DNA from 4 places in the Lysinibacillus sp. NPDC093197 genome. Region 1 is predicted to be linked to each of the others. Evidence: riboswitches for the same ligand, from Rfam matches in the RefSeq annotation. Region 1 holds a riboswitch; each other region holds the start of a gene.
The links. Region 1 has a riboswitch for cobalamin ahead of ACIP9G_RS01725 (hypothetical protein). Riboswitches for the same ligand answer to the same signal wherever they lie in the genome.
Positions count from the first base shown of each region.

Region 1 (6,280 bases):
CAAACTCGCCTTTACTATTACGGCACCGATTACAGATACAGTTCGTGTCAATATGGCCAATTATGTCGCGCAAGGCTATAAAGAAATAGGGGCAGATGTTGAAGTAGCAGCACTTGATTGGAGCAATATCGTTATTGAAGAAACACAAGCGTTTATGGTTGGTTGGGGAAGTCCATATGATGCCGACCACCATACGTACAGTTTATTCTATTCTGACGAATCTAGCGTAACAAGTGCTGGCTACAATTATGGTAGCTATGCAAATGCGAAAGTAGATGCTTTGCTAGAAGAAGGAAGAACAACTGTCGATCCTGAAAAACGCAAGGAAGTCTATAAGGCATTACAAGAGGAGCTAGCAGAAGATCCACCGTTCGCTTATTTTGCCTATGTTGATGCTGTTTATGGCATTAATAAAAATATTAGTGGTGTTAAAGAGCGTATTTTAGGTCATCACGGCGCCGGCTTCTTATGGAATGTCGAGGAGTGGAAATGGAATGATCGCTAAGTGGATCGGGAAGCGAGTGATAATGGGGACAATTGTCCTCATTATCGTGAGCTTCCTCTCTTTTTTCATTATGCATGCTGCACCTGGCAATCCGGCGGCGGCTTATTATGGAGGCAATGCTCAAACATTAACAGTAGCTGAGCAAGAACGAATTGAAAAAGCGTTTGGCTTAGATAGGCCAGTTCTTCTTCAATATGGCACTTGGCTAGGTGAAGCGGTAAAAGGGAATTTGGGCTATTCTGCAAAAGAAGGTAGACCAGTAATAACGATTTTATTAGAGCGTTTACCCAACACATTACAGCTGGTGGCACTCACGTTATTCATCGTTATAATTGTCTCTACTTGGCTAGGATTACGGGCAGGAATGAAAGAAGGTTCTTTATTGGATCGAGGATTATCCATCTTTAGTATTGCAAGTTCTGCGATTCCTCCATTTTGGCTAGGTATTGTCTGTATTATAATATTTTCGCTACAGCTTGGTTGGTTTCCTTCTTCAGGTATGAATGATGTGCGTGGCAATGGAGGTTGGCTTGATCGTTTAAACCATATTGTGCTCCCTTTAATCGTTTTAGTAATTTCTCATGTGGGCATATTCGCACGTTTTTTACAGGATAGTGTTAAGGCAGAGAATCGTAGTTATTATGTCCAAGTTGCGCGTGCAAATGGAGTACCAGACCGACAAATAAGAAACCTCATACTACGGAATTCTGTTATTCCGTATATCAATTATATGGGTGTGACGATTCCTTCATTCTTTGGTGGTTCCATAGTAGTTGAAACACTCTTTGGCTGGTCAGGTTTAGGATCACTGCTAGTGAAATCAGTGATGGTAAAGGATTTTCCTGTACTTATGGGAGCCATTCTGATTATTGGTGTTGTGGTGGTCATTTGCTTATTTGTAATCGACGTTTTAATGATTTGCATCAACCCTAGATTGAGAAGAGGGAAAATAGTATGAGAAAACGACGGAAGATGCCACTATTTTGGCTTGCACTTCTTTGCATAATTTTAGGAACAACCATCTTCTCCTCACTGTTGGCACCTTTTGAACCAAATGCAATGGATATGAATCAGATTTATGAAGCACCTAATCTTACACATTTACTCGGTACAGATCAGCTAGGCAGAGATGTTTTATCACGAATACTTGTGGGGGGAAAAGTGACACTTTTCATCGCCATTGTGTCAGTCGTAATTTCTAGCATTGTAGGCATTATTTACGGTGGTATAAGCGGTTTTGTTGGTGGTGCCGTCGATGTAATAATGATGCGCATTTTGGAGGCATTTTTAACGATTCCATCCTTGGTCATTGTGCTTGCCCTGCAAGCAATTATGCAAGGAAGTGTTTGGCGAATGGCCATGATTATCGGATTCACAGGCTGGTTTGTTACAGCTCGAATCGTGCGCTCAGAGTTTATTCGTTTAAAGGAAATGGAATTTGTTCAAATGGCTAAAATGTTCCGTACCCCATTGTGGAAAATATTATTTAGTCATTTATTACGTAATAGTTTGCCAGCCATCTTTGTCGTGACGATATTTAATTTTGCTGGTGCGATTTTTACCGAAGTGTCTTTAAGCTTTTTAGGCATCGGTGTGCCGCCAGCCATCCCGTCATGGGGGACGATGCTGTACACAGCGCAAAATGATTTACTCGTTGGTGCTTGGTGGATCGGCCTTTTTCCTGGGTTTATGATTTTTGTGACGATATTATGTGTGCAAGCAATCGGGAGCACTTTCAAACAAGGAGGAGAACGATCACATGTTTAAAATCGACAATTTAACTGTTCGAGTGAACGATAAAAATCTCATCCACAATATCTCGTTAACTGTGCCAAAAGGCCAAATTACAGCAGTTATTGGTGAAAGTGGGAGTGGGAAAAGCACAACCGTATCAGCTATTTTAGGAATGCTCCCGCCACAAGCTGAGACGACAGGGGCAGTGTACTTTAATGGGAAAAATATAATGGCGATGTCAAAAAAAGATAGGTTACTGTTACGGACAAAGCATATCTTTACTATTTTTCAAGATGCTACAAATAGCTTTTCTCCTACCCAAAAAATGAAACAACAATTGTATATGTTTACTGCCTTACGAATGGGCGAGGAGAAAGAGATGTTTCTGCCAAAAATGACCGCTATCTTAAAGGAATTAAATTTGACCGAAGATGTATTAGATTGCTATCCATTTGAGTTGTCAGGGGGTATGCTGCAACGTTGTATGCTTGCCTGTGCATTGTATAATAAGCCAGACATTTTGATAGCTGATGAACCAACTTCTGCACTAGATATGTTGCATCAACAACACTTTATTACATTACTAAAAAATCTACATGCTCAACTGGGAACAACTATTATATTGATTACCCATGATTTAGGGGTTGCAGTTTCACTAGCGGATACGATTGTTGTGATGAAAAATGGAGAGATTGTCGAGAAGGGGCAAGCGACAGAAATTTTTGAGCAACCAAAACATCCGTATACAAAACGGCTTGTCACAAATCATTTTTAGGAGGTGTTTTAGTTGCTTCGGGTAGAAAACGTAAATAAAAGCTATCGAACAGGGCAGCAAGTGTTAGCAAATATAAACCTTACTGTAGGAGAAGGCGAAATCGTCGGACTTGTAGGAGAAAGTGGAAGCGGTAAAAGTACTTTAGCCAAAGTCATTATGCAGCTAGAATCACCTGATAAAGGGACCGTAATTTTTCAAAATCAACAAATCACAAAGAACAATCGGAAGTCCTTTTATGAAAAGTGCCAAATTATATTCCAAAATGCTAGTAATGCTTTAAACCCTATGTGGACGGTTAAGGAACTATTAAGGGAGCCATTGCAGCATCAAAAATTCGTGACGGACACCTATTTACAAACGATGCTTGAGAAGGTCAAGTTATCAAACGATGTATTACAATCTCTGCCCTCTGAACTTAGTGGTGGGGAGAAGCAAAGAGTAAATTTATTACGCTCTATTCTAGTTGAACCGAAATTGATAGTATGTGATGAAATTGTTTCTAGCCTAGATCGTCTAATTCAGCGGGAAATTATCGATTTATTAATTTCGTTAAATAAAGAAAGAAACATGGCTATTTTATTTATTTCTCATGATTTAAAAGCAGTTTCATATTTAAGTGAACGGATTTATGTAATGAAAGCTGGCGAAATTGTCGATGAACAGTACAAGGAACAAGGTGCATTTAATTTCACCGATAGCTATGCTCAAAAGCTATTTCAAGCGATGGAAAGTGAATGATATTTGAAAATAATTAGCTTTGATTTGGATGGAAAAATATCTTTTTTACGAATGTACTCAAAACTATATTAATCTGTAAGTCCAAATAGATACCTTGTACTGTTCATTGACATTGAAATTCCATTACTTTACAATGTGATTTAATAGTATACTAGCGATACTATACATTTTATTACAACTGAATAGCGTGTAGTAATAGGTGTAAATTGCGTGCAATTTACTGAAAAGGGAAGTCGGTGCAAGTCCGACACTGTCCCGCAACTGTAAATGTGAGCGTCTTTTCAAATACCACTGTCAAATGATGGGAAGGTGAAAAGAAGCGATGACCATAAGTCAGGAGACCTGCCTGTTACAAGTACACACCAATAACCTACGAGGAATAGGAGGTGGCATGTTGACAAAACAGAATGTTCTGTTCGTCACAGTACGTCAAACGATAAAAACCAAAGGATATAAAGGGATACGGCATCGAGCCAAATCTCTCCCATTGGTGCAATGTTTGATGTTACTGGATGAATGATAATGATTAGCCGTAACGACGGATTTCCTCTTATTTAGCAGGAAATCCGTCTTTTTATGTAATCGAAACATTTGTTTTGAAAATATGTACGAAAAGAGGTGCACGTATGACGAAAATTCATGTTTGTACAACACAGGAAAAGCAATATGGAGATATGAAGATTTGTAAACTGCCGCGCATTGAAGTTGCCAAGCAGCCAAAAACGAGAATGGTCATTGAAGCACTTGTTGATCAGTTTTTAGCAACAGGACTTATTCGGAACGAACGTTTATTTAATCAAATTTTCTATAACAAAGGCATCATTTGGATTCAAAATGAGGTATATGAAGGGTGCCTTTTTGCTAAAGCAAGTGTAGCGGATGAGCTGAAAACAAAAAAGAATGCCTTTATGATGTACATGCCAACAAATCCAATCGTATATGAGGTAAATGGTGAGCCGTATCATTTAATAACACGTATTGATTCGATTCGAGCTAAACCAAATTTAGATAGGCTTGATTTAGAGCCAAAGCCCATCTTAAGTGCTGCAAGAGTCAATGATTTACTATGCTCGATGGTTATGCGTTTCTATCACACCTATTTAGAAGAGTTGTCGTTAGTCGTTCATACAAATCAAGATAGTAATAAAATAGTACATTTAATAAAGTATGTAGAGTGTGAATACGCTCAATTTCTTCAAAGTGTGAAAGAATTAAATGACTATCATTTAAATTGGCATCCAAGAGGCAATGGTCATCAATTATTGCTTCAATTAATTGAGCAATTACAAATTTTAAAGAGTAAACCAGGTTCGGTTCTTGTTGATTTTTCGAATAGTAATGGTTACGTAATTGTGGAATCAGCGAATAACTTTGTTGCGAAAGCGAAAAAAGCTTTATAAGATTAATATAAAAGGCATCGAGATGTTTTCGATGCCTTCTGTCATTTTTTATGGATAACTTTTGAAATCGCCATAAAAACTAGCTGAATCGCCGATAAAAGTCGCTGAATCGCCGATAAAACCATTCAAATCGGCAATAAAACTTGCTAAATAACCGATAAATCATCCCCCAATCGCTGTTATGCTTTGGAAAATGCGGTTTCTCGGATAATTACAAGCAATGCATGGCTTCTTTTGCCTCATACCAAGGAACTGAATAGCCCTTTCCTTTCGCACAAAAAATACTTGATGATGTATAGTCGGGATCTGCCTGTTTATTGTAATTGATTTGCGCAATTATTTCTTCACTATTATGGCATTTATCATAGCCATCAAATTGTAACGATATTGACCCTTTGCCGTTTGTATAAGCAGCGAAAGTAGTACTATAATGCATAAATGTTGCAACAGGAACACGTCCTGTTAATGTTACTTGTTCCTCTGTTAATAGAGGGTCATCAAAAGTCCCATCTGCTTGCTGGATATCGTTCATCATACGACCGATAAAATCATTCGATGCTTTCAATTTAAAGCGATAATATGGTTCAAGCAATATATTTTCGGCTTGCTCCAGCCCTTGTCGAAGTGCACGGAAAGTTGCTTCGCGAAAATCGCCACCCTCTGTATGCTTGATATGAGCACGTCCCGTCAAAAGGGTGAAGCATACATCTGTCACTGGGGAGCCTGTTAAAACACCGTGATGCTCTCGTTCAAATAGATGTTTTTCAATTAGTCGTTGGTTTCCAACTGATAAATCATCAGCATGACAAGCGTTAACAAAAGTGTTACCAGTTCCACGAATATTAGGCTCCATTAACAGGTGTACCTCAGCATAATGCTTTAAAGGCTCGAAATGACCGTATCCTGTTACAGTTGTTACGATTGATTCCATATATAAGATTTTTGGCTCACCAAAAGTAACAGAAAGTGAAAAGCGATTTTTTAACACTTCAGCAAGTACTTCAAGTTGAATAACACCCATAATATGTACATGGATTTCTTGGAATTTCTCATGCCAAACGACTCGTAACGATGGTTCCTCCGCTTCAAGTAAACGGAATACTTGTAAAACTTCTTTTATATGCTGTT
Region 1 is NZ_JBIVOH010000001.1:350,895-357,174, reverse strand. Features, by position in the region: gene ACIP9G_RS01750 (ABC transporter substrate-binding protein) at 1-505, shown strand, start outside; gene ACIP9G_RS01745 (ABC transporter permease) at 495-1,463, shown strand; gene ACIP9G_RS01740 (ABC transporter permease) at 1,460-2,272, shown strand; gene ACIP9G_RS01735 (ATP-binding cassette domain-containing protein) at 2,265-3,014, shown strand; gene ACIP9G_RS01730 (ABC transporter ATP-binding protein) at 3,027-3,752, shown strand; cobalamin riboswitch at 3,933-4,116, shown strand; gene ACIP9G_RS01725 (hypothetical protein) at 4,379-5,152, shown strand; gene ACIP9G_RS01720 (GTP-binding protein) at 5,364-6,280, opposite strand, start outside.

Region 2 (6,280 bases), on a different contig from region 1:
AAAAGCAGCAACACGGTTCATCCCAATATTTGTTTGAACTGTATCAAGTAATGTTAAGCCTGCAAATACTTTCTTATACGTATCTTGGTGCTCGAAGTTTTTCCACTGTTGGATATCCTTACTTACTGCAATTTCTTCTGGAAACCAAATTTGTTTCCATTGTTGGTCCCAAAATACTTGTGCTAGTTCACTCGTTGACTTATTCCAATTGACCGCTTCGTAAATTATATTTGACATGCGACACACTCCTCTAAGCTTTGCAAACGTTGACGGACATAATAAACAGATTTAATTCCTTTTACCCAAGCATAAATATAAATTTTAGCCAACTGTTCCGTTGTCCAGTTATCAGTTACATACAGCGTCATCGAAATACCTTGGTCTACATGTTTTTGAGATGCTGCATATAAATCGATTAAATCATATGGATTCACATCATATGCTTCAACATATAAATGACTGTTATCATTTGTTAAATGTGGCATTGGATAAATTGTTCGACTATCCGCATAATCACGTACCTCTACGCGCTCAGTACTTGGTGCAATCGAAGCTGTACAGCTACGAATGTATGAAATACTACCAGTTGGTGCAATAGCTAGACGATAAGAATGGAATAAACCATATTGCATGACATCCTGTTTTAATGTTTCCCACATTTTTGATGTCACAATTGGAATATTTCCTAGTGCTTTTAATACAACAGGTGAGAGCTCTACTTCGATTTTGTTTACATATTGATCAAAATAAACGCCTGAAGCATAATCACTATCCTCAAAACGGTAGAAAGTTTCGCCTCTTTCCTTAGCAATCTCCATAGATGATTTAAGTGAATAATAGTTCATTGCTTCCATAAAGCTGTCCATAAAATCAATCGAATCCTTTGAACCATACATGATTCCTTCTGTAACAAGATGGCCATGTAAATTCATACAACCAAGCCCTACCGAATGCATTAGTTTATTTGCTTTAGCTACAGGCGGTACATTCGTGATGTTCGTCATTTGCGACACATTCGTTAATAAATGCATTGCCGTATCAACTAATGTTCCAAAATCATTTACTTTACTTGCGGCATGAATATCAATTGAACCTAGGTTACACGATACATCCAGCCCGTATTCATTTGGTTCATTTTGGTCAGAAATTATACTTGTTTCTTGTACTTGTAGAATTTCTGTACATAGGTTTGACATTTTTACACGGCCTATATTTTTAAGTGGATGTACATCGTTGACATTATCATCAAAAATTTCGAAAGGATAGCCTGATTCAAATTGGGCTTTTTTCACTTCTGTATAAAGTCGACGAGCATTCAAGCGTTTAATTTTACGGATATTCGGGTTATCTAGTAACTCGTAATACATCTCAGTAATTGAGATTTCAGACATCCGTTTACCATATTCTTTATAAATATCATATGGGCTAAACAACACAATATCTTTATCACGTTTCATAAGTTCAAAGAAAATACTTGGAATAATAATACCTGTTGATAGTGTTGCTAGACGGATTTTATCATCCGCATTTGGCTTTTTCGATGAAATAAAATTTTCTATATCTGCGTGGAAAATATTTAGATAGACAACGCCAGAGCCGTTTCGTTGTCCAAGCTGATTCGAATAGCTAAAAGAATTTTCTAAAAGTTTAGCAACTGGGATAACACCACTTGCACGATTTAAAATTTCTTTAATTGGATCACCTAATGGACGTAAATCTGTTAAGTTTACCCCCACTCCACCTCCAAGGCGAGATAGCTCCAAACAATAACCAATATTTTCAGCAATACTATTCATTGAATCGTCCATTGATAGTTTAAAGCAGCTTACTAATTCGCCACGCGCTTTTTTCCCACTGTTTAATGCAGTTGGCGTTGCTGGTTGGTACGCTTCCATCATTGCCTCAACAGAACGTTCTGCTAACACAGTGTTCCCTTGTGCTAAATATAAAGCGATGATAACAATACGATCTTCATATTTTTCTAAAATTTCTTCTCCGTCACGACTTTTCATTGCGTAGCTATCATAAAATTTACTCGCACTCATAAATGAAGGGAAACGGAAATTGTAATCGTATGCTTTTTTGTATAGATGTTTAATAAAATCTATATCATACATGTCGATAAATTGTTTCTCATAGTAACCCTCATCGACTAAATAGCGAATTTTTTCTTCAATATCAATAAAATAACGTAGACGCACATTTACATATTCTAAAAAATAACGGCGTGTTGCTTCACGGTCCTTTTCAAGCTCTAATTGACCTGTCGTGCTATAGCGATTAAGCACCTCATTATTAAGCTTTAAATATGTTTTCATCCCTTCACCCTCGTTTCATAAAACATTTGTATTACTTCATAATCAGCCTGATATCCCCGTAAATCTAATTTACATACTAACGGGACCTTATAGGCTTCTGCAATTTTCTCACCAGCTCCGCCAAACACATGATGTCCAAAATTACTATTACCACTAACAGCTACTCCCTTGCAAAATTCCTTGTTTTGCTCTAAAAAGCGGGCTACTTTTGCAGGAATATCACCTAAGCCGTCTGTGTATGTAATTAAAAGATAGGGCTCAGTCAACAATAATCCATCATAAATTTCAATTGACTCACCATCTAATTTAGTAACAATACTTCGCACATTACCTGTACGACTGGCATAAACGATCATATTGCAATCATCTCAATTTGAGAAACAATTTCTTTGACATCTCCTATAAATGTGTCATTTACTTCAAGAACAGGCACACTTAAAAAACCTGCGTCCATAATTTTTTGTTTTGCTTGTTCGTCATGATCAATATTCACAATTTCTGCCTCAAGTCCTGCACGTTGTAATTCCGATTTGACCCAAAGACATTTTGGGCATATAGTTTTAGTATAAAGTTTCATTTTAAATTCCCTCTTTTCATAATATAAAAAGGCTATCTCTCGGGAGAGACAGCCTAAGTTAGAAACGTAAAAAAGCCAAAGAATAGTCACGTCCCCATTTCTTATTCCCCGAAGAAAGGTTGATTTGTTTTATGATAGGCAGGTCTCCTGGCTTTGCTTCATTCTCTGATATCCTTCCCATACCAACGCACAGTGGATTAAATCATCGTCAGCTTAACAGTTGCGGGGACAGCGTCGGATATACCGAACTTCCCTATTAAACTACATATAGTAGTACCTACATAAAACGAACACAATATATTGTTATTGAACACAATTAAGTGTACCATCCTTCAAGTAAAAAGTAAATCCAGAAAAGTGAATTCTTTATAGTGTAACTTTTCATTATATTCTTTAGGAAGAACAAACTGTTAATAAATGAAAACGACTAGCTAGTTAAGCATAATAAACAACATAGTTAGTAGTTCCAAAGAATTATAGCTTGATTTATAGAGATTATTCATAGAATCTCAAGGAATTATTATGCTACCTACTGCAGCCTATATTAAACTGAAGATTATATTTAATATACTTCTTAATATAAGTTTATATCTGTTAAACCATTTTAGCCACTATCGTAAGCCCTATTACTTTTTAGAAAAAAGATTTTAAAATGAACCTGCCGTATGTTCGATTTCATTTTTAATCATTTTGTAGCGATCAAACCTGTCTTTGTTGTTTTGCACTCGTTTGCTTTTCTAATTAAAAACAAATAGCCATCTGACATCAATGAAATCTCGACATCAGATGGCAATATAAGTTTTAAGCATGACTACACGTAATGGTACCGACTAGCTCAGTTATGAGCTGGAATAAATGACTCGACAATGGCAGCTAAAGCTTGAATGGTATCATAGCTATCACCTGGAAACTCCGATTTGGCAAATTCTACTTGAAGTTCCTCACATAATCTATGACATTCATATCCGACTTCAAAATAAGACTCAATATCCGCTGAAAGGGAAAGGAGCTCACAAGTGACGATACCTTGAGCACCCTCGCCTTGTAATGAATTAATTTTATCTTTTACATTTGGACCTAGCCAGTCACCTTTCCCATGACCGCTTCGATATGTAATATGCCAGTTATCAATTTGAACTGCTTTTGAAATGGCTTCGGCTAATTCGGAAAACTGACGTACATAGTTTTCGTTTTTTTCGGGATCAATTGGTTGACTATGGACGGTATATAAAACATGCGTCTGTGCTCGTTTTTCAACTGGAATCCATTCAAATGCACGTTGAACACGATCTTTATATACAGCAAGTAATTCATCGTTTAAATGCCAATTTTTCGCATGAATGACCTTAACGTCATGAGAAGCTAATAACGTACTAACTTCATCATGAAACGCTGCAGCACCTGTAGACATAATCGGATTTACAGGTAGCGTAATAAAGGTTGTAATACCATCTTCAAGCATTGTGTCAACAACATCTGGAATATAAGGTTCTGTATGTTTGTATGCATTATATACTTTTACAGGCTGTGTTAAGCGATTCTGTAAAGAATGTTCCAGCCCTTTAGCAATACGCCCCGTATTTGCTGCTAATGGATCAACACCGCCTAATTTTTTAAATTGTGCCGTAACGTTTTCAATCACGTGTGGTGGTGGTGTTTTACCTTTCATTATATGTGTAAAATAAGGTGTTACATCGTCTAAAGATTTCGGTGCGCCATAAGCGTAATAAATTATACCAATCATATTTTAAATCTCCTTTTCTTCATTATAATAAGTTAATTTTTATGGGTGTTGTAGTTGCTGCATATTTCTACCCGAAACATGAGCTTTCATCATTTGCAAGAACTTGAGCACAATTTTACCGGGGTAAAGATTGGATTTCCATCTTGCATATAAATTTCAGCATCAATTTCAAAAATTGTTTGAAACATTTCTTTACATAATACACAATGTGGTGAATCGTCGTAATGTATTTTTCCTTTCTTTAGTACAATCAGCCGTTCACTATTTTGTGCAGCTTGGTTAATATCATGTAACACCATAATAACGGTCATATTGTATTTATGATTTAACTCTTTTACAAGCTCCATCACTTCTAATTGATGTGCAATATCTAGATATGTTGTTGGTTCATCTAGCAGTAACACTTTAGGATGCTGCGCTACAGTCATTGCAATCCAAGCACGTTGTCGTTCACCTCCAGACATCGAAGGCAGAACACGATTTTGCAAGTCTTTCAATCCAGTTACATCAATCGCCCAATCGACAATTTCTTTATCCTCTTTTGACAGGACCGTCTTCCCTCCGCTATGCGGATGACGCCCAAACTCTACTAACTCGCGCACTGTTAAATCTAATTGATGACTATTCATTTGCGGGAGCATCGTTAGTGTTTTAGCCACTTCTTTCGACTTCATTTCATGAATGTTTCGTTCATCTAAAAATACTGTACCACTATTTGGTTTTAAAAGACGTGAAATCACACGTAATAATGTTGATTTCCCCGAGCCATTTGGACCTATTAAACTAACAACTTCTCCTTCATTGATCTTCAAGGTAATATCATCTAACTTGAACTTGGTGAACTCATGTTGATATTGAATGTGCTCAGTTCGTAGCAATGGAATTCCCCTTTCTATGAATTAAATAAAGGAAATACGGCCCACCAATAAATGCTAGTAAAATGCCAACAGGAAACTCAATAGGATCAAATACTGTTCTCGCAATTGTATCAGCGAAAACAACAAGTAAGCCACCAGCTAAAGCTGAAGTAGGTAGTAAATATTTATGATCTCCACCGATAATTAGTCGTAAAATATGCGGTACAACCAAACCGACAAACCCAATTAATCCGGCAACACTTACTGCTATTCCTGCTAATAGCGTACTTAATGCAATTAAAAAGAATCGACTTCGTTCAACATTGTGCCCTAAAAGGCTTGCCATTTCATCTCCTAGACGCATAATACGAATATGTTTAATTGCATAAAAGGATAATACAATTGCTACAAGAACATAGTAAATAATCATTTTAAACTGCACCCAACCAACACCAGTCAAACCACCAGACAACCATGGCAGGACAGATTGTACACGATCGCTATACAAAATCATAAGTGCATTTGTTCCTGCACCACAAAGTGCATTAATGGCTACCCCTACTAAAATAATTCGCATTGGGGATGTACCACCCTTTTTCACCGATAAAGAATACACTATCATTGCGGCGACAAAGGCACCTAAAAAAGCTGCAATAGGTAAGTATATGATATAGCCAGGAAAAACAACCATTACTGCCACTGCCATAATTCCAGCGCCAGAAGTAATTCCAATAACCCCTGGGTCAGCTAATGGATTTTGCATGACACCTTGTAAAATCGAACC
Region 2 is NZ_JBIVOH010000002.1:608,710-614,989, forward strand. Features, by position in the region: gene nrdF (class 1b ribonucleoside-diphosphate reductase subunit beta) at 1-237, opposite strand, end outside; gene nrdE (class 1b ribonucleoside-diphosphate reductase subunit alpha) at 225-2,318, opposite strand; gene nrdI (class Ib ribonucleoside-diphosphate reductase assembly flavoprotein NrdI) at 2,315-2,674, opposite strand; gene ACIP9G_RS08890 (glutaredoxin family protein) at 2,671-2,895, opposite strand; cobalamin riboswitch at 3,015-3,191, opposite strand; gene ACIP9G_RS08895 (ferrochelatase) at 3,731-4,639, opposite strand; gene ACIP9G_RS08900 (ABC transporter ATP-binding protein) at 4,729-5,517, opposite strand; gene ACIP9G_RS08905 (FecCD family ABC transporter permease) at 5,504-6,280, opposite strand, start outside.
Region 2: another riboswitch for cobalamin. It lies ahead of ACIP9G_RS08890 (glutaredoxin family protein); the one in region 1 lies ahead of ACIP9G_RS01725 (hypothetical protein).

Region 3 (6,280 bases), 330 kb from region 1:
CTGACTGCAATTCAAGTGCTAGATTCCTTGCATCGCTCGTACCAGCTAACATGAAAATCATTTTACTAGCTCCTCGTCATGGTGATGATGATCGTGATGGTGATCATGCTCGTGGTCATGATGGTGGTCATGGTCATGGTCATGGTCATGGTCGTGATGGTGGTCATGGTCGTGATCATGGTCATGATGGTGATGATGATGCGCATGTCCATGTACCGCCGCATAAGCACGATAATTTTCTAAATCCTGCATACCTGTTGATGTACCATTCACAGCTTGTTCAATACGGTTTAACAACACATTTTGTAAACGATCATGGTAGCCAAAATAATTAGCAATTTGGATATCACAGTCAGGATATTGCTCATTAAATTGCTTGCACATGCCATTCATACGTTCCATTAAAATACCTGTGAATAAAAAGTACGGTAGCATAATAATTTTTTTAGCACCGAGCTTGACACAGCGTTCAATGCCTTCTTCAACACGCGGATCTGTCACGCCCATAAATGCGCTTTCCACATACTGAACGTTTAGTTTTTCCCATAACAAACGTGTAATTTTATAAAAATCACCATTTGCCGCTGGGTCACTGCCACCACGTGCAATTAATAAAATAGCAGTATCTTTATGTTCTTCCTCAGTATTGAAGTCGATTTCTGCTAAGCGGTCTTCTAAAATAGCAAAAATTTCGTCATGAATACCGATTGTTTGTCCATACGTGAATGTAATATTTGGATAATGCTCACGTGCATGTTCGATTTCTGCTGGAATATGCATTTTTGAATGACCAGCATGAAGTAAAATAATCGGGATTACATGTACCTCTGTAGCACCCTTCTTCACACAATTCGTTATACCATCTTCAATGTTTGGCGAGGCAAACTCTAAAAAACATGTTTCTACTAAAAAGCTTTCATCGATACGTGGCGTCATTTGCTCTATAAACGTTCGTACCTCGTCATTTCCTGCTGCTAAACGGCTACCATGGCCAACAAATAAAATTGCTTTCATCTTTTATCTCCTCACTAGTCGCCGCACGGAGCTGGCTCTACTTTTATTTTTGACGACATATCTTGATACGTAAAATGCAATATTTTTTTCACCCGTTTGAAGTACTTAAATAAGCGTTCATTTGGATGTGCATTTGCCTTATATTCCTCAATAATGTCTGTAATAAGCGGAATAAGCTGTTCTGGCTCTAGTCCCTCTACAACTGGCTGTGCTGCATGTGCAGTACGCCCTACTGGTTTCGCACCGATAAAAACATCAAATTTACTTTTCCGGTAGACGATACCTATATCGTCAAATACTGCACGATAACACGCCATGCCACAGCCATTAAAGCCAATGTTCAGCGTTTTAGGCAACGACAACCCACCAAGCTTTGCTTGAATCTCCTCTGCATATGGAATTGAATCTGCCTTCTCGCCATAACAGAAGTCACAAGCCTTTAATGACAGCACATCCCCAATTGGTGCGAGTAAAAAGCCTACTTCTCTTAACTTTTCAGTAATAATTTCTGGCTCTGTCGTTGGAATTTTTAAATGAATTTGATGGTCAGGTGTATATTCCATCGTGCCTTCATCTCCCACAACTTCAGCTAACGTCATCATTTGCTGTGGAGTGAAAAATTTATTCGCTACCCCAGGACTAACAGCAAGTTCAAAAATCGACTCCATTTTTTGCTGAACTAACTTCGTTGTAGCCTTTGTGACAGTTGTTCCTTTCACCATGGCTAGTGCAGTTGCTGCCATTTCTAGAGATGATTTTTCTTGTACCGATACAGGCGCAGGTGCTATCGCAATACTACTTTTCAGACGTCCTGCATTTGGATCTGCAGCAAAGTCATGACTTGCAGTACCTGTTTCTTGGTTCATTGCCCACGGCTCATTTTCTTCTCTTAAACGCTGGTGTGGACGTAAAGGCTGTTTTTCTTCTCCAAGTGTATATTTGCGCTGATAGCCACGCGGTGTAATCATTTTATTGTCATAGAAAAATGTCGATGAATTTCCAATAATAACTGTAGTTAACATGCCGATATCATGCTCGAGCATCTCTGCTAAAGTCGTCATCGTTATTTCCTGACGATCACGGTAGGCACTTTTCACAAGTCCTACAGGTGTATCCGGTGATCGATATTCTAGTAAAATCCGTTGTGCTTCTACAATTTGACGTGTACGGCGACCACTTTTTGGGTTATATAACGCAATGACAAAATCGGCCATCGCCGCAGCTTCCACACGCTTTGCAATTAAATTCCAAGGTGTTAAATGATCGCTTAAACTAATCGTGCAAGAATCATGCATAATCGGTGCGCCTAGCAAACTTGCACACGAATTAATAGCAGAAATTCCTGGCACAATTTCGACTTCAACACCTGTTGCTTCCGTCCACCCAAGCTCAATTAGTACTTCATATACAAGTCCAGCCATCCCATATACGCCTGAGTCACCACTCGAAATAACAGAAACGATATTTCCAGCCTCCGCTTGACGTACCGCTTCTTGTGCTCGTGACACTTCTTCTGTCATACCAGTACTAACAATCGACTTCGCACTTACTAAATCTTGAATGAGCTCAACATACGTTTTATAACCGATAATAAATTCACTTTGTTGTAATGCCTCTACAGCACGTGTCGTAATATGCTTGAAATCTCCAGGTCCAAAGCCTACAACAAAAATCTTTCCTTTTTGCGCCATTTTTTACCCCTCTTTCACCTTGTCGATGCCTTTAATGGCTGTTGTTTGTGGGGTACGTTGCAACGTACCTTCTGTCAGTGTAAAAACATGCTCGCTGTGTAAAGAATCATGGTTTAAATCTTTTACAAGTGTTCTACCATGCTCAACTGTTGGTACACGATACCAATTTCCCTGTGGGTACGCGATCACAACACAAGCATCTTTACATCTGCCATTACAACGCGTTCTTGTCGTATGTATTTCCTTATCGAGTGCTAATTTCTCTATTTCGTCTCGTATTGCGAGCGTAATTTCCTCAGCTTCTTTTTTCATGCAACTACTACCATTACAAATAAAAAGATGGGTTTTCATGCCCTCTAAATTCCAAGTTGTCATTGCTTTTCTCCCCTCATTCTACTTTTAGGAAAAAGAAAAAACCTTTACTCGATATCGAAGAGTAAAGGTTTTATAGAAGCCAAAATAAAAACGAATATACACGTATCCGCTCTCGCTTCACTTCTCCCTCCGAAAAGTTTGCATATCATCAACTAAGCAGGTTTCCTGACTTAAGCTTCCTCTTACTTTCGCGCCTTCCCAAGTTTTCAGTGGCATTGCGATTTCATCAGCTATTACAGTAGCGGGGGCTGTATCGGATTTACACCGATTTCCCTATTATCTCGAAGTATATCGAGCACTTAATGATGGATTTATATTTAAATTTTAAAATGAAATGTTAATAAAACGAATATAAAACTGTTTCTATCATAGCCTATCATTTTTATACTTTTCAACATTTCTTTTTTATTTATTAGATTTTTAATAAAATTTCAACAAATATTTCATTAAAATTGATAGATTTTCTCTGACATTTATCTGAATTTTCTAGATTGTTATTTTATAAAAAATTTTTTACAAAAAAAAGGATAGCTTATGATTGGAAAAACATGTTACACTTCTTCGTGAAAACTCACAACTTCATCTTTTTTCGGTGCGAAGTGTATACATTTCGCTTAAAAGGGAAGCCGGTTCAAGTCCGGCGCGGTCCCGCCACTGTACTAGGGAATTTTATAGAAAATGTCACTGTCCATAGGACGGGAAGGCCTATAAAATGTTGAACTAAAGCCAGGAGACCTGCCGAGAAAATCGTGATCGTTTCAACCTACGAGGAGAGGTGTGCGGCTTGGCAAATGACAGTTCTATTTGCTTTTTCAGCTATGCACTTTTTCCGAAACGGAGAAGTGCTTTTTTTATTGCGCACGCTACATTCGAAAATTACTGTTGAGGAGGAAAGGTTTTGAAATTTTCTTTTTGGAAACTTAGTTATTTCTTAGTGGCTCTTTTACTAGTACCAAAACGAGCGTTTGCCATGCATATCATGGAAGGATTTTTGCCGATTGAATGGGCGATTTTTTGGTGGGTTATTTCGATTCCATTTATTATTTTAGGATTACGTTCTATTCGTAAAACAATTGACGAAAATCCTGAAACGAAAATGATATTAGGCTTATCAGGTGCATTCGCATTCGTCTTATCGGCACTGAAAATTCCATCAGTAACAGGAAGTTGCTCACATCCTACTGGTGTTGGCCTTGGTACAGTTCTTTTTGGACCATTAGCCATGAGTGTGATTGGAACAATCGTTTTATTATTCCAATCATTACTTTTAGCACATGGTGGTATTACCACTTTAGGTGCAAATGCTTTCTCTATGGCGATTGTAGGACCAATTATTGCGTATTATGTCTTTAAAGGTTCTCAAAAAATCGGTCTATCATTCTCTATTGCTGTCTTTTTTGCACGATGCTTGGGGACTTAGGTACATATGTTGTCACTTCAGTTCAATTAGCATTGGCTTTCCCTTCTGAAGTAGGAGGCTTTATGGCTTCATTCACAAAATTTGCAGGTATTTTTGCTTTAACACAAATCCCTCTAGCAATTAGTGAAGGAATTTTAACAGTTATCGTTATGAATTTCTTAAAAAAATACAATGTGAGCGAATTAAAGGCACTACGTGTTTTCTCAGCAAAGGAGGCACATTAGGATGAAGAAAAATTTACTGCTACTAGCTGTCGTTGTACTTTTAGCAATCATCCCTCTTTTCGTACAAAAAGGTGCAGAATTCGGTGGTGCAGACGGAGAAGCTGAAGCTGCAATCGGTGAAATTAATGCAGAATATGAACCATGGTTTGAAAGCTTATGGGAGCCACCAAGTGGTGAAATTGAAAGCTTATTATTCGTATTACAGGCTGCGATTGGTGCTGGCTTTATTGGCTATTTCGTAGGCTATATGCGCGGCAAGCATAAGGAAGGTTAAACGATGTTACTCATTGATAAGTATGCTTATATGAATAAACTAGCGTCCGTTCATCCGTTAGAAAAAATGACGTTTTCCTTGGGGTTACTGCTATTGTCGCTTATCGTGAGAGATGAACTTATTTCACTCATTACATTTATTGTAATGAGTGCTTTTATCATTTTAGGCGCAAAAATCCCTTTCCAATATTATGCGAAATTACTGCTGTTACCAGGATTTTTTCTGCTATCCAGTTTACTATCTATTTTGATTTCAATTGCACCAAATTCAAGTAACCTCCCAGCACATTTCTGGGCATTTTCTCTTAGTAATTGGACTTTTTTCATCGGAAATGAAAGCTTGATCACAGCACAGCAGCTATTGTTCTCTGTATTAGGCAGTATTAGCTGTTTATACTTTTTAATTTTAACGACATCGGTACAATCTATTTGTCACGTCTTACGTCAATGGCGTCTGCCTGCTTTATTTGTAGAATTAGTAGAGCTAACGTATCGATTTATTTTCATCTTTTTAAATAGCATGCAAAAAATTCATCTTGCTCAACAATCACGCCTTGGCTATCAATCACCTATGCAATGGTTACGGTCGATTTCCATGCTTATTGCAGCATTGTTTGCGGAAATGTTTCAACGTAGTCGTGAACTAAATAATGCGATGCAAGCACGTGGTGGCGAATCTATTTATTGGCAAGACAGTGTATGTTATAGCAAGAAAAACTGGTTTGGAATTGTTTTTATATTTTTATTCCTCGTAATATATGGAGGTTTTTTCTCATGACAGAGCTTTATTTTGATCTTAAACATTTATCATATGCTTATGCAGACGGTACCGAGGCACTTACAGATATTTCATTGCAAATTCCAAAGGGGAAAAAAATCGCCCTACTAGGTCATAATGGTGCTGGCAAATCAACACTATTTCAGCATCTAAATGGAATTTTAAAACCGACCGATGGCAACATTACGTTTTGCAACGAAGCGCTTAGCTATTCTAGAAAAGCATTATCCGCATTACGTCAGCAGGTCGGCATCGTATTCCAAGATGCTGACAATCAACTTTTTTCAGGTACAGTAAAGCAAGATATCGCTTTCGGGCCATTAAATCTTGGCTGGTCTCATGAAAAAATCGAGGAAAAAATCGCCTGGGCAGTAGCACAAACAGAGGTTGAGTCATTACTTGATAAGCCCATACATTTTTTAAGCGTCGGACAGAAAAAACGTGTTGCCATGGCAGGTGTGCTGGCAATGGAACCTTCTGTATTACTATTAGATGAACCGACTGC
Region 3 is NZ_JBIVOH010000001.1:679,184-685,463, forward strand. Features, by position in the region: gene cobK (precorrin-6A reductase) at 1-61, opposite strand, end outside; gene ACIP9G_RS03495 (sirohydrochlorin chelatase) at 58-1,014, opposite strand; gene cobJ (precorrin-3B C(17)-methyltransferase) at 1,029-2,705, opposite strand; gene ACIP9G_RS03505 ((2Fe-2S) ferredoxin domain-containing protein) at 2,709-3,080, opposite strand; cobalamin riboswitch at 3,219-3,398, opposite strand; cobalamin riboswitch at 3,654-3,837, shown strand; partial or broken gene ACIP9G_RS03510 (energy-coupling factor ABC transporter permease) at 4,060-4,724, shown strand; gene ACIP9G_RS03515 (energy-coupling factor ABC transporter substrate-binding protein) at 4,726-4,998, shown strand; gene cbiQ (cobalt ECF transporter T component CbiQ) at 5,002-5,775, shown strand; gene ACIP9G_RS03525 (energy-coupling factor ABC transporter ATP-binding protein) at 5,772-6,280, shown strand, end outside.
Region 3: another riboswitch for cobalamin. It lies ahead of ACIP9G_RS03505 ((2Fe-2S) ferredoxin domain-containing protein); the one in region 1 lies ahead of ACIP9G_RS01725 (hypothetical protein).

Region 4 (6,280 bases), on a different contig from region 1:
CTCAAATGCAGACGGTAACCCGATATTTAAAATTTTTCTAACATACTCTTTTGAAAAAGTGAAATAGTATTCGATTTTCACACGGATCTCCATTACCTGATACAACAGCCATGCAAATACAATAACCGCAAGTCCACGACTAATAATGGAGGAAATCGCAGCACCTTTCACACCCAATTCCGGCAATCCGAAATTACCAAAAATCAAACCGTAGTTTAACACGACGTGAACGACATTCATACCGAGTGATACATACATTGTCTGCTTCGTCCAACCATGTACACGAATAATAGCCGCTAATGCATTAATAATAGCTTGTAAAAAAATAAAACTACCAATTATGACTAAATAACTTTGGGCATATTGTAAGACATCGCCCTTCAAATTCATCATCGTCATTAAATGGCTTGAGCCTAAGAAAAACAAAGCACTCATAATAAGCCCAACAATTAAGTTCATCGTAATTGCTAACGCTGAAATCTTTGTAGCCTCTAATAATCTTTTTGAACCTAAATATTGCGAGACAACTATCGCAGCACCATTGCCTACCACTTCAAGAATTAATATCGCAATATGAATGTATTGATTTGCTGCGCCCACACCTGATACAGCGTTATCCGATAAGGCACTTAACATAAATGTATCGGCTAATCCCATCAACATAAATAAAAAAACTTCTAAAAAAATCGGCCATGTTAAATGAAATAGACTAAATTGGTCTGCCGAATGTTTCTCTCTAATCGCATTTCCCAACAACTTCACTTCTCTCTATATTACATAAAAATCTATTGTATCTTATCACAGATTTACTACTGTAAAGGATAGCTAATACAAAAATATTTTGAATAGCTTACAAAAAAATCCCTCTCACTAACTTACTGTGAAAGGGCGTCCTATTAGCATAAGCAATTTTCTTGTAATTGCTGGCGTTTTTCTGTTGTTAAACCAAACTCTTGCTCTAAAAATACTGTTTTCGAACCATAACGACTATCTATAGCATCGAAGGCAGCTTGCAAATAATCCTCACGTGCTGACATTAATGCATGGAACTGTTGTAACTCTTGGTCATTAAAAGTATTTTGTATTGCCTGTGCCATTCGTTCTACCATAGGGCGTAAATAAATATTCGTATCTAAATAGTCTTGCATAATGGTTTCCTCGGGTACATCTAATGCGAGCAAAATGAGCGCACCGCCAATTCCCGTTCGATCTTTTCCTACGGCACAGTGATGGACGAGGCCTAAATTATCTGGATTTTGAATTGTAGACATTAATTTTTTAAATGAAGCATTGTTAAATGGCATTTGTGCATAAAAATCGCGGAACATCTCTGGGCTTACAACCTTATAAAAATTGTGGCCGCCGGTATTTGTCGGCATCTCAAATGCGTGGTTGCCTTTTGCAGGAATTTGAATATACTTTGCGCCCTTGAATGTGGGATTAGGATTATTTTGAGCCTCTTGTTGATCTCGGTAATCGAATATTGTTTTTACTCCTAGTGCTTCAAAGCGCTCCTTATCCGCCGGTGTCATCTTACCTAGTGCAGCCGAACGATATAGCAATCCATTCTTAACCACTCTGCCATCTCGCGTCTTATAGCCACCCATATCGCGGAAATTTAAGACTGCCTCAAACGGAATAACCTTCATGTCAAACTGTGTCATCCACTACGCCTCCCTTATTTAAGCAATCATTTATATTTCTATTTTATAGAACAACTGAAGATAATACCAATTATTCACAAAACCTTTTAGTAGAGATTCAAAGTCTATGAATCATCGGTTGTCTTGAAGATATCGGAGGTTGAAGACCGTGAAGCCTGTACTTAGCGGACAACAACATTCACAAGCAAAAAAGTGTTAGATTGATCGCAGTCAATCTAACACTTTATCTCTTTTGCCCAAGTTTTAATGGTTGGCTTTCACCATTTATCCTTATTTAAATAATTCGGGATATACTGCTTTTGCTACCATCTCAACAGCTTCACCAATACGTGGACCTGGACGATTGGAAATATCAGTATCAATATAATTTACTGCTTTATCTTGAATAGCAGTAATTGTATTCCATCCATCACGCCCAAGAATTTCGCCTACTGAGTCTTCTACATAGTTTACTGTTGTTAAAATAACTTGAGGATTTTTCGCGATAACATCTTCCTCAGAAACTTTTACCCATCCTGTTTGATCACCAAATACATTGTTCACATTCGCTGCATCAAGAATCTCTTGTTGGAAAGTACCAGCTGCTGTTGTATAAATATCTGGCTTAGGGCTAATTTCTAAATAAACATTTTTCGGTGTTTCTACAGTTTTTACTTTTGCTTGCACATCCGCAATTTTCGCTTTAATATCTTTGTTTAATTGCTCACCTTTATCTTGAACACCCATCACTTCAGCAATTTGTTGAATATCTCCATAAACATCTTCAAATGATGCGGCTGATTTAATAACAAATACTTTCACGCCTGCATCTTCAAGACCTTTAAGGGCATCTAGTGTCTCGTCATTACCTGTGTAATAAGCAATTACAACATCTGGCTTTAGCGCTACAATTTTCTCGCTATTGAATGTTACAGAATCTGACACTCGTTCGATTTTTTTTGCTTCTTCTGGGTAAGTATCATATTCAGTTGCCCCAACTACTTTATCGCCAACACCTAGTGCAAATAGAACTTCAGTGTTACTCGGTTGTAATGACACAACCGTTTTTGGTACTGCATCAAATGCTACTTCTACATCGCGATCATCTGTCACTTTGTAGCCTGTTTGCTCAGCTTGTTGTCCTGTTTTCGATGTATCGTCCTTTTTAGCTTCATTTGCTGTGCCGCAACCTGCCAATACAAGTGCTAACATTAACACTGTAAGCCATTGGAATTTAAATAGTTTCTTCACTTTACACATTCTCCTTCTTTTTCTTCATCGGATATGATTTGCTTATAAACGGTATTTCAGCAATACCAGCTTGTTGATTCATGTATACAGCCATTACAAAAAATACATTAGCTAATAATCCTAAGTAATCGAAAAGGATGGCTGGTACTTCTCTTTCCTCAGAAACTTTATGTAGAACACGGTATGATTTTTTTGCCTCACTACGACATAAATGAAGCGCAGTTGCAGCCCCCGTACCTTGTGGTAAAACAAAGTTTTGGATTTCTTCCTTTACATGCCCCACATAAAAATCATAGCGCTCGCTAAGCCATAACAAATCTTCTTCCGTTACCGCTAATTTGCCACGTACTGAGCCATTTACATGGTAGGCCATTGGCAAAATAGTCAATAAATCTGTCGCCACTACTTCAACTTTTTCAGCTTTTACAGCCGTCAATGCTACACCGACATGAGTTGTTAAACTATCCGTACGAATCTCAAAATCTACTGTAGATATTTTTTCACGCATGAACGGGTAGCAAGAATAACGGGCATCTTTTTTCATACTTAGTCCCTTCTTTCTTTCATGAACAGATTTTGCTTTACAGGTGCATAAAAAAACGCCGCTCCCTAGGGAACGACGAAAATAGCATATATAGTGCCGCCTCACGCGACATTGCCTATGTATTTGCCGTATATCCTCCTAGCTTCCGAAGAGTTTTTATACATTAAATAAAGGTCGGTCTCCTGGCTCGTACAGCTCACTACCCAATGCAGTAGCGATATCATAAAACCTTCCCATCTTGGGTCTTCCCCTTTTCGACAGTGGCATTTATTATGATTCTTGTACTTACAGTTGCGGAAACAGCTTCGGTTTTACACCGAATTCCCGATTATGCTAAAGTTAGCACCATTATTCTGCAAGAATTATTCACTTGATTAGCAGTTTATCATATATTGATTTGAAAGAGTAGTTGCGAGATTGTGGAATATTCGAATATATTTATACAAAACTTAGCACTATTTCTACATAGTGATCCGCTATTTGTTATTCCAGCCTAAAAATTCTGATTAAAATAGCTAGCTATAAAATTTTTTCAATAGCTTGCTCAATATCTAATTGTGAATCTGTTGGTTCAAAGCGCTCAACTGTATGACCTTGATTATCTACTAAAAATTTCGTAAAGTTCCAACGAATGTTACGTCCATCTAAAAAGCTAGGTGCAATTTGGATAATAGCCTCAGCTAACATCTTTTCCTGCATATTCGCCTTTCCGAATTCACGAAAATCTACTTCATGCTTTAAATAATTGAATAACGGATGTGTCTCTTCTCCATTAACCTGAACTAGTTCAAAAATCGGGAAAGTTACCCCGTAGTTAAGTTGACAAAGTTGAGTTGTCTCAACTCCATCTTCTGGGTTCTGCTGTCCAAACTGATTACATGGGAAACCTAAAACAACGAAATTTTCCTTGTCATATTTATTATACATTTTTTGTAAATCTTCAAATTGATATGTAAAATCACATTGGTTGGCTGTGTTGACGATTAACATTGTCTTTCCACGAAATGTCTCCATTGATAAAATTTCACCATTTGGCTTTTTCACTAAATAATTATAAATCCCCATTTTCTCGACCCGACCCTTTCTTATTTACAAAAATTATACTGTTACTATGCTATATACAGTTGCAGATTTACGTGTTTCCTCTTTATAGATAGTTTCTGGCTCTCACTTATACTAAAGCTTACGTCAGTATATAAGACCTATCAAAAACTGAATCCATCCTCCTGTTTTCATTATAATCAATAACTTTTCTTTCTTCAAAATAACACACTTGGGCATAAAAATAGCCATCTCGCTATTTTAACGGATGGCTGTTTTATATTTCTTTTTGTATTTTATATCCTGCTCTTCTTCTATTAATCTCTTTGCAATATCCAGTAAGTTTTGATCATTCGTAGCATCAAACAATTTCTTGAAGGAGACAATAATATCATATCGAATACGCGATGGTTGCTTTTCATCGATACATGTTTGGAACCTTTTCGCTAAATACGAAACAATTAAATCCCTTTGAACTTGTCCAGCAAGCCCAATTTGCCAAATTGCTTGAAGAGCATGCCTTGCAGTTACTGTTTTTTCATCGTATGTTACGGCCCAAATTTTTAAAAAATCATCCAGAACACGTTCTTCCGGGTCACTTTTTGCTGCTAATGCACATAAAAACTGTGCTGCCCGTGCACGAGCATGTCCATCTGTATATGTAAGGGCTTTAATAAGCTGTTCCCAAACTGCATATGTCCAATCTACTGGTTCTTGCATAATTTTTATCAATCTTCTATACGACTCGTATTCAATCTCACGGTCACGCTCTGTTAAATTACTAAAAAGTTGCAAAATCTCTTTTTCCATGATTTATCCCTACCTTCATTCTTTCAGAACGTTTTCAAATTTTAATTTTTTTATGTTACACTTTACTTAAAAATAACGATAAAAGGAGAGCTTATGAATAGAACTATAACTCGAAAGTTGACTATACGAACTCTAGCGATTATATGCCTACTTATAGCCTTATATTTTATCATTCCTGTCTCCGTGCCAATTATTTTAGCAGGTATTACAGCTTTTTTATTAGAACCCATTGTTATGTTTTTTAAACGAAAATGGAAAATGTCGCGAAAAATAGCTGTTGCTTTTATATACATAGTAAGTGTTATTTTTATTTCTATTATTTGTTACTTTACTATTACGCAACTAATGTCGCAAATTATTTCCATTTCAAAGCAAGCACCTTACTATATTTCTAAATTATCCGAGATGTGGGGTCATATGCAAGAGAATATTTCAAAATATACAGAAGACTTTCCAACTGAAGTGAGTGCTTCACTTCAAAAAACGACAACCGACTTCATTGAGAAAGTTGAAGAATCTTTTTTAAACTTCTTTAATTATACCAAAGTTACGACCTTCTTTTCACAAATTCCAAGCCTCTTTATAAGTCTTCTTGTTTATATGATCGCCCTATTTCTATTTATGCTAGATTTACCAAAATTAAAACAGTCAACTTACAAATTTTTAAAGCCTACAACTGAAGAGAAATTGAAAATTATTACTAATCGTTTAAAAGATGCATTTTTCGGTTTTATGAAGGCTCAGATTCTTGTTAGCTTTATTATAGCTGGGGTTACACTTGTAGGTTTACTACTTATTCAACCGAAATATGTGATAGTAATGACCATAATTATTTGGATTATTGATGTTATCCCGTTCCTTGGCTCAATTATTATTTTAGCACCTTGGGGAACTTATCACCTCCTGTTGGGTAATACAGCGATTGCCATTAAGCTCTTTGTTCTTGCAGCTATTTTATTAATTATTCGCCGAACTGTCGAGCCTAAAGTAA
Region 4 is NZ_JBIVOH010000009.1:95,885-102,164, reverse strand. Features, by position in the region: gene ACIP9G_RS19675 (MATE family efflux transporter) at 1-753, opposite strand, end outside; gene ACIP9G_RS19670 (tyrosine-protein phosphatase) at 897-1,664, opposite strand; gene ACIP9G_RS19665 (ABC transporter substrate-binding protein) at 1,935-2,894, opposite strand; gene ACIP9G_RS19660 (hypothetical protein) at 2,896-3,438, opposite strand; cobalamin riboswitch at 3,594-3,803, opposite strand; gene ACIP9G_RS19655 (glutathione peroxidase) at 3,958-4,503, opposite strand; gene ACIP9G_RS19650 (hypothetical protein) at 4,741-5,289, opposite strand; gene ytvI (sporulation integral membrane protein YtvI) at 5,383-6,280, shown strand, end outside.
Region 4: another riboswitch for cobalamin. It lies ahead of ACIP9G_RS19660 (hypothetical protein); the one in region 1 lies ahead of ACIP9G_RS01725 (hypothetical protein).